Regions from separate parts of the Rhizobium sp. BR 317 genome, predicted to be linked through region 1. Evidence: predicted binding sites of a transcription regulator. Region 1 holds the regulator's gene; the other holds the start of a gene.
The links. Region 1 encodes HrcA, which represses chaperone genes, less so after heat shock. Its sites were predicted from a motif close to GTTAGCACTCNCNNNNNGNGAGTGCTAAC; they were not measured.

Region 1 (4,426 bases):
TTCCTCAATGAAGAGCAGGCGTCTAACGCGGCCTAACGGACTGGATCGCATCGGACCACGGCAAAAGAAAAGAGCCGGATGATCTCACATCATCCGGCTCTTCTCTTTTGCTATTACCTGAAAATGATCAGGCGTCTTTTTCGTCGAACGGGCTGTTGGCGCCCGGTTCGGAAATCTCGGCAACCTTCGGGCCGCCCTTGGCAACGCCGACCATGGCCGGGCGAAGAACACGCTCGCCGATGACGAAGCCGGCTTGCACCACCTGCACGACCGTATTGTTCGGTACTTCGGTGTTCGGCACTTCGAACATCGCCTGATGGAAGTTGGGATCGAACTTCTGGCCGACCGGCTCGATCTGGCGGACGCCGTGGCGCTCCAAGGCCGAGAGCATGGAGCGCTCGGTCATTTCCACGCCTTCGATCAGCGTCTTCAGGCCGGCATCGGCTTCGGCGCGGGCGTCGGCCGGAATGGCTTCCAGCGTGCGGCGCAGATTATCCGCAACGGCAAGCATGTCGCGGGCGAAGCTGGCGACGGAATAGGACTTGGCATCCTTGACGTCACGCTCGGTGCGACGGCGCAAGTTGTCCATTTCGGCGGCAAGGCGCAGATAGCGGTCACGCAGATCGCTATTTTCGGCCTTAAGCAGCTCGACCGGATCCGGCTGCGAAGGCTGGCCCGCATCCGCGGTTTCCGCAGCCTCTTGCGCAAAGTCCGCGGGATTGTCAGTCGCCGTGGCGTCAGGTCCGGTTTTCGTTGTTTCGTCGGTCATGACGGTCTCCGAATTGCTTTGTCTTTTGAATGAGCCCGATATCGAGGTTTGGCCGGAAAAAATCAAGGCTTTGTCGCGAAGAACAGCCATTTCCCGGCAATCCAGCCCTATTTGCCCAAATACCAATCGGGTGAAAATGCCTCCCCCGTTGGGGCTTCTACTATCCAAGACCCTTTCCGGGTATAGTCGGGGCCGTTTCAACACGACATGAGGGATCGTCCATGTCCAGCAGCCAGTCCCATTCGGGCAAATGTTTCTGCGGCGCGGTGGAAATCGCGGTCAGTGGCGAACCGGTGGCGATGGGTTATTGCCATTGCMACTCCTGCCGGGAATGGTCGGCAGAACCAGTCAACGCCTTTTCGCTCTGGCCACCGGAAGCCGTGCATGTCACCAAGGGCGCTGACCACATCGGCAGCTACCAGAGAAGCGAAAAGAGCCTGCGCAAATGGTGCAAGATTTGCGGTGGCCATCTCTTGACCGAGCATCCCTTGTGGGGCGTGACCGATGTCTACGCCGCCATTATCCCAACCCTCGACTTCCAGCCGATGCTTCATGTCAACTACGAGAACACCGTGCTGCATCTGAGAGACGGCCTGCCGAAACAAAAGGACATGCCGGCGGAGATGGGCGGATCGGGAACCCTGCTACCCGACTAAAACGATCTCTGCGCGTTCAATGAAGGCCCGCCCTGCGGAGGCTTTCGTCACATCCCTGGCCGCGACAGCCTGGAAATCAGTTGGGCGGTATAGTCCACCATGGGCACGATGCGGGCATAATTCAGCCGTGTCGGACCGATGACGCCGACGGCGCCGACGATGCGGTCGTCGTCATCACGATAGGGCGCGACGATCAACGAGGAGCCGGAGAGCGAAAAGAGCTTGTTTTCCGAGCCGATGAAGATGCGCACGCCCGGCCCGCTTTCGGCCAGGTTCAGGATCTCGATCAGGCTGTCCTTCTTTTCGAGATCGTCGAACAACAGGCGCAGGCGATCCAGATCTTCAGCACCGCCCACTTCGGCCAACAGATTGGCGCGGCCGCGCACGATGAGCTGCGTCGGCTTGCCCTCATCCCCGTCGCCGGACCAGACGGCGATCCCGCGTTCGACGAGCTCGCGCGACAGAATATCGAGTTCCTGGCGCACACTCTCCTTCAACGTCTGTAACTGACGGCGCAGCTCCGGCAGTGTCTGGCCGGTCATGTGGGCATTGAGGAAATTCGCGGCTTCCGTGAGCTGCGAGGAGGTAACGCCGGCCGGTAATTCGATGATGCGGTTTTCCACCTGATCGTGATCGCCGACGAGCACGGCCAGCGCCTTGGTCGGCTCCAGGCGGATGAATTCGACGTGCTTCAGCACCGGATCGCTCTTCGAGGTGATCACCAATCCGGCGCCGCGCGAGATGCCCGACAGCATGCGGCTTGCCTCGGTCATCACAGATTCCATCGGCTGGTCTCGGTTGCTGCCACGCACCTGACGGTCGATGGTGGCGCGGTCTTCTGCGGAGAGATCGCCGACCTGCATGAAGGCGTCGACGAAAAAACGCAGGCCGATCTGCGTCGGCAGACGGCCAGCGCTGATATGCGGCGAATAGATGAGACCGAGCTCTTCCAGATCGCTCATGACGTTGCGCACGGAGGCCGGCGACAGAGACATGGGCAGCAAGCGCGAGAGATTGCGCGATCCCAGCGGTTCGCCATTTTCAAGATAGCCTTCAACGATACGGCGGAAGATTTCCTTCGAGCGTTCGTCCAGCGCTGCAATGGCATCCGAAACCGACGATGTCGTGAACCCCATTTCGCTGTCAAATCCGTTCTGTTGAGCCTTAGTCAAAATATAATCATTCAGTTAGCAATGGCAAAAGGGAAAAATATCAACGCTAGCACTACAAGGCCCTTCAGCCTGCTTTTCCTTTGCAAAAGCCGCCGGTGGATCGTAGAAGCGGTCAATAAACTTTCAGGAGAGCAGAATGCGGCCTTCAGGCAGAAAAACCGACCAGATGCGCAAAGTGTCATTTGAGCGCAATTTTTCCAAGCACGCGGAAGGCTCTTGCCTGGTCAAATTCGGCGATACGCATGTGCTCTGCACGGCAAGCCTGGAAGAAAAGACGCCGCCATGGCTGCGCAACAGCGGCAAGGGCTGGATCACGGCCGAATACGGCATGTTGCCGCGCGCCACCGGTGAACGCATGAAGCGCGAAGCCGCCGCCGGCAAGCAGGGCGGCCGCACGCAGGAGATCCAGCGCCTCATCGGCCGCTCGCTGCGCGCCGTCGTCGACCTGCAGGCACTGGGCGAACGCCAGATCACGCTCGACTGCGACGTCATCCAGGCCGATGGCGGCACCCGCACGGCCTCGATCACCGGCGCCTGGATCGCGCTCTACGACTGTCTGAAGTGGATGGAAAGCCGCAACATGATCAAGACGGACCGTGTCCTGAAGGATCACATKGCCGCCGTTTCCTGCGGCATCTTCGCCGGCCAGCCGGTGATCGACCTCGACTATCTCGAGGATTCATCCGCCGAGACCGATGCCAATTTCGTCATGACCGGCGCCGGCGGCATTGTCGAGATCCAGGGCACGGCCGAAGGCACGCCCTTCAGCGAAGAAGAATTCACAACCCTGATGCATCTCGCCAAAAACGGCATTGCCGAGCTGGTGGAGCTGCAGAAGCAGGCGATTGCCTGACCGAAGAGGCGGTCAACCGATGAGCCCGTTGATGGAAGGCATTCTGGAAACCGCTCTTTATGCGGACGATCTCGATGCAGCCGAGGCCTTCTATGGCGGCGTTCTCGGACTGCAGAAGATTTCGCGCGGCGGCAACCGTCATGTCTTTTATCGCTGCGGGCCGGGCGTGCTGTTGATCTTCAATAGCGCGGAAACCGTCAAGCCGCACGAACCGGGTGCCCTACCCGTGCCGCCCCATGGCACGAAAGGGCACGGTCACGTCTGCTTTCGTGTCAGCGGCAACGACATCGAAGCCATGGCGCAAAAGCTGAAGGCTGCCGGGGTCGATATCGAAGCCGATTTTCAATGGCCGAGTGGCGGCCGCTCGATCTATTTCCGCGACCCGGCCGGCAACAGCCTGGAATGCGCCGAACCCCGGATCTGGGGCCTATGACAGGACAGGATATGCGCAAGCTCGATACCAAGACCATCGTCGTCGCCAGCCACAATGCCGGCAAGATCCAGGAAATTCGAGACCTGATCGGCCCGCTCGGTTTTGCTGCCAAATCTGCCGCCGATCTCAATTTCATCGAACCGGATGAAACCGGCACCACCTTCGAGGAAAATGCCGCGATCAAGGCGCTGGCCTCCGCGCATGCCTCKGGCCTGCCGGCGCTATCGGACGATTCTGGCCTGGTCATCGATGCGCTGGGTGGCGATCCTGGCGTCTATACGGCCAATTGGGCGGAAAAGCCTGACGGCACCCGTGACTTCGCAATGGCAATGCAGAAGGTCGAGACTGCGTTGGAAAAGGCCGGTGCCGCTTCACCGGAGAGCCGCACGGCGCGCTTCGTCAGCGTGCTTTGCCTCGCCTGGCCGGACGGGCATACCGAGTTTTTCCGCGGCGAGGTCGAGGGCACCGTCGTCTGGCCGCCGCGCGGCACCCAGGGTTTCGGCTACGATCCGATTTTCCAGCCCAAGGGGTATGACACCACCT
Region 2 (4,426 bases), on a different contig from region 1:
GGGAGGCCCACCCGAGGGCAGGCCTCTTTGGTCGCATCAGAAGTCCATTCCGGCGCCCGGAGGTAAAGCGGGAAGGACTTCCTTCTTCGGCTTTTCGGCGATCATGGCCTCGGTCGTCACCAGCAGGCCGGCAACCGAAGCGGCATCCTGAAGTGCCGTGCGCACGACCTTGGCCGGATCGATAACACCCTGGGCATAAAGGTCGCCATATTGGTTAGTTTGAGCATTCCAGCCAAACGAGAACTCGCTTTTCTCGCGCAGCTTGCCCACAATGATCGAGCCTTCCGCTCCAGCATTCTCAGCGATTTGGCGAACCGGCGCCTCGATCGCCCGCCGGACAATATCAACGCCAACGCGTTGGTCGTCATTGTCGGTCTTTAGTCCGTCGAGAGTATTGACAGCGCGCAGCAGCGCCACGCCACCACCCGGCAGGATACCTTCCTCGACGGCGGCCCGCGTCGCATGCAGTGCATCGTCGACGCGATCCTTCTTTTCCTTCACCTCGACTTCTGTCGAGCCACCGACGCGGATGACGGCAACGCCGCCAGCGAGCTTGGCAAGGCGTTCCTGCAGTTTTTCGCGGTCGTAGTCGGAGGTGGTTTCTTCGATCTGGGCCCGGATCTGGGCAACACGCGCGTCGATCTCAGATTTCGAGCCGACGCCGTCGATAATCGTCGTGTTTTCCTTCTCGATGGTAACCCTCTTTGCCCGGCCAAGCATGTTCAACGTCACATTCTCGAGCTTGATGCCGAGGTCTTCGGAGATGACAGTGCCGCCCGCCAGGATGGCTATATCTTCCAGCATCGCCTTGCGGCGATCGCCGAAGCCCGGAGCCTTGACGGCAGCGATCTTCAGGCCACCGCGCAGCTTGTTGACGACGAGCGTTGCCAGCGCTTCGCCTTCGACGTCTTCAGCGATGATAAGGAGCGGCTTCCCCGACTGTACTACGGCTTCAAGGATGGGCAGCATGGCCTGCAGATTCGACAGCTTCTTTTCATGTATGAGGATATAGGGATCCTCGAACTCAACCCGCATCTTGTCCGGGTTGGTCACGAAGTAGGGGCTGAGATAGCCACGGTCGAACTGCATGCCTTCGACGACTTCGAGTTCGGTGTCTGCGGTCTTGGCTTCTTCCACCGTAATGACGCCTTCATTTCCGACCCTTTCCATCGCCTCGGCAAGAAATCGGCCGACTTCTGCATCGCCATTGGCAGAAATGGTACCAACCTGGGCAATCTCGGAATTGTTGGATATCTTGCGGGCGTTGGTCTTCAGTTCCTTGACGACGGCCTCGACGGCAAGGTCGATGCCCCGCTTCAGATCCATTGGGTTCATGCCTGAAGCAACCGCCTTGGCGCCTTCCTTTACGATGGCCTGGGCAAGCACCGTCGCGGTTGTCGTGCCATCGCCAGCGATGTCGTTGGTCTTGGAAGCGACTTCGCGCAGCATCTGCGCGCCCATGTTCTCGAACTTGTCTTCGAGCTCGATTTCCTTGGCGACGGTGACCCCGTCCTTGGTGATGCGCGGAGCGCCGAAGGACTTGTCAATCACGACGTTGCGGCCCTTCGGGCCGAGCGTAACCTTCACGGCATTAGCGAGCACGTCGACCCCACGCAGCATGCGTTCACGTGCATCGGTGTGGAATTTGACTTCTTTCGCAGCCATTTCTTCAACTCCTCAATAGGCAGCTATCTGACTGATGATTTCGGGTAGATGGCTCAAGCAGTCTTCTACTCGGCCTGGGTTTCGATGATGCCCATGACATCGCTTTCCTTCATAATCAGGAGATCTTCGCCATTGATCTTGATCTCGGTGCCCGACCATTTTCCAAACAGGATACGGTCGCCGGCCTTGACATCGAGTGCCTGGATCTGGCCGGCATCACTGCGCGCGCCGGGGCCAACGGCGATAACCTCCCCCTCCTGCGGCTTTTCCTTGGCGGTGTCCGGAATGATGATACCGCCCTTGGTCTTTTCTTCCGATTCGACCCGGCGGATGAGAATGCGATCGTGAAGTGGTCGGAACGACATGTTTTCCTCCGATGGACAATCAATAGTAACGTTGTTCCCCTGGCCGGACCGGATGACCAGTCCKGGCGGGTGCAAAACCTCGATCGAGCTTTTTGCGCGAAATGATCTGGTTTTGGGATTTTTCKATTTCAAGGGGAGGAAACAAAAAAATTAGCACTCCCGCAACGTTGCTGCTAACAATGCGGAAAGGAAGAATAAATTGGCGATCCGAGTTGAGAAGCCCGGTAATCGCCGCAAATTTTGCACGAGCTTCGAAGTGTCATTAAAGGGAAAAAAGAACGTCCTCAAGAGATCGCGCCGCTCTCAGTTGCGCAGGCTGTTTGAGCTCCCTTTTCAGGTTCGAGGACGCCGTGAACTCTTGGATTCATGGCTCCCCTTGAAGATGCGCCGTGACACGCTGCCGAAGGCATCGGCGCAGCCTCACCTTGGTCCGCAATAGTCGAACTGCAGATCGCCCCGCCGAAGATGCTGTACGATCTTCCCCAGCATAAAAATAGCCGCCAATGTTGTTGCAGTTCCAGGCCACAGATTGGGATTTTCGCTGTTAACTGTTCCTTCCGTCTGTGCGCGGATGACGGCTAGCCGCTGCCGGAGGTCGGCTACTTCCCTGCGCAGCCACACGATCTCTTCCTTGCAGCCTCTAGCTCGTCCGGTTCTTCAGACTCCTCAATATCTACATCGAAGTCTTCTTCTAGTTCGGCGATGTATTGATCGAACTCATTGCGGCTTTGGAACCCTTTCAGCCGAATGTTGGTCATGCTCTCGGGCGAAAAAGAGGACGGCAGATTGTGACGAACGGCTGCCAAGCACCTGTGAACCCCGCATCCCTGTTCGGCGCCTATGAACACTCGGTGGCCACATCCTCGGGATGGGTCGACCGACGTTTGCGACAAACAACACTCTGGGAAAACCGCCAGAGCTAAAACAGACTCAGCATTTGGCTCTGCCTGTGTCTGGAACCATCGGAGTTGGCACTGCCTTGCTTTTGGTGAGGTTCGAATCCAAGTACCCGGGAGCGTTGGCTAGGATAAGCGCCCTCACGAAGACCGCGCAAAATCGCGCGCATGTGCATCTGGTAACGCCACGACGGCAATAAGTCCGTTTTCTGGCCTGGCTTGCAATTTGACGTACCCGCCGTAAAGCTCGGCGACCTCTTTGGCGATCGACAACCCGAAGCCGTCACCCGCAACGGTCTCGTCAAGCCTGACGCCCGGTTTCATCGCTTCGGCGATCCGGCTTTGCTCAATACCTGGCCCGTCGTCCTCTATTGAGATCAGCACCATAGCGCCTTCGGCGGTGCTTGTTATTCGAACTGAGCTTGCCGCCCATTTGAACGCGTTGTCGATGATCCCACCGAGAACCTCGTCAGTATCCTCCGCCGAACAGCTTATGCGGAGATCGGAACCGACGGTTGTAACGACACTAAGGCGTCGCTCTGCATAAAGCTTCGACATCATCTGCACTATGTCGTCCACGCGCGACCGAAGATCTGTCGACGAAGCCAATCCCGCCTCCGAAACTCCAGCCCTCGCCCTTCCCAAATGGTGTCGAATCCTTCGATCAATTCGACCAACAAGGTGTCGCGCCTCGCCGGTCGGGTCGTTTTTGCCATCGAGCGCGAGATAAAGGCTCGCGACCGGCGTTTTCAGTCCATGCGCCAGATTGGCAAACTGGAGCCGGGTCTCGGCAAGCCGCTTGCGATTGTGCTCGACCAGACGATTGATTTCCCCAATGACGGGGCGAAGCTCATCGACTTCGGTTTGCGGCAGTTCACGGAGCCGCCCTGACGAAATTTCTGCAATCTGTCCGGACAACGCACGCAGCGGCAAGAGGCCGAATCGGACCTGAAACAAAATCCCGACGCCGAGAATGGCCCCAAGAGCCAGCATCGCCGGCACCAGAAGTGCGAGCGCTCTTGCAGCGGGAGCCGCCAGCGCGACGTTAGGGGCGGTCGCGAGGATTTCGACTGCCTTTCCACCCACGAAGGTCTGCGCCACACGAAAGTGGAGTGCCTCGCCCTTGTCTCCAGGCCCGTCCGCCGGCTGCGGGCTCCCTTTAAGAAGCCGCTTCCAGTCAAGCGCTCGCGGCGGACTGGCAATGCTGCCTCCATCGAGTGATCTTGAGGATAAATGGCGGCCGTCGGCGGTGACCTGCCAGTACCACCCGGAGCCGATACGATCAAAGGGAGGGCCATCGGGATTGCCTGAAAGAGCAAGCGTGCCGTCCGGATTGAATCTCAGAGCGCTGCGAACAGCGTCGATTTGCAGATCGAGCCGCTGATCGACCTGTTGCCTGACCACAGTCGCAACGATGAACCAGAGGACAAAAGCGGCAACGACCAATGCCGCCACTGCGTAGATCATCGAAAACGCGATCAGGCGGCCGGCAATCGTTCT

Region 2: a site for HrcA is predicted at 2,180-2,208, ahead of groES (co-chaperone GroES). Genes of this name have one in related genera too.

What each region holds. Positions count from the first base shown of each region.
Region 1 is NZ_JARWLB010000007.1:260,364-264,789, forward strand. Features, by position in the region: gene ptsN (PTS IIA-like nitrogen regulatory protein PtsN) at 1-36, shown strand, start outside; gene grpE (nucleotide exchange factor GrpE) at 128-769, opposite strand; gene QD357_RS14030 (GFA family protein) at 991-1,425, shown strand; gene hrcA (heat-inducible transcriptional repressor HrcA) at 1,473-2,561, opposite strand; gene rph (ribonuclease PH) at 2,734-3,450, shown strand; gene QD357_RS14045 (VOC family protein) at 3,470-3,883, shown strand; gene rdgB (RdgB/HAM1 family non-canonical purine NTP pyrophosphatase) at 3,895-4,426, shown strand, end outside.
Region 2 is NZ_JARWLB010000034.1:16,757-21,182, reverse strand. Features, by position in the region: gene groL (chaperonin GroEL) at 37-1,665, opposite strand; gene groES (co-chaperone GroES) at 1,731-2,030, opposite strand; gene QD357_RS30255 (sensor histidine kinase) at 3,068-4,027, opposite strand.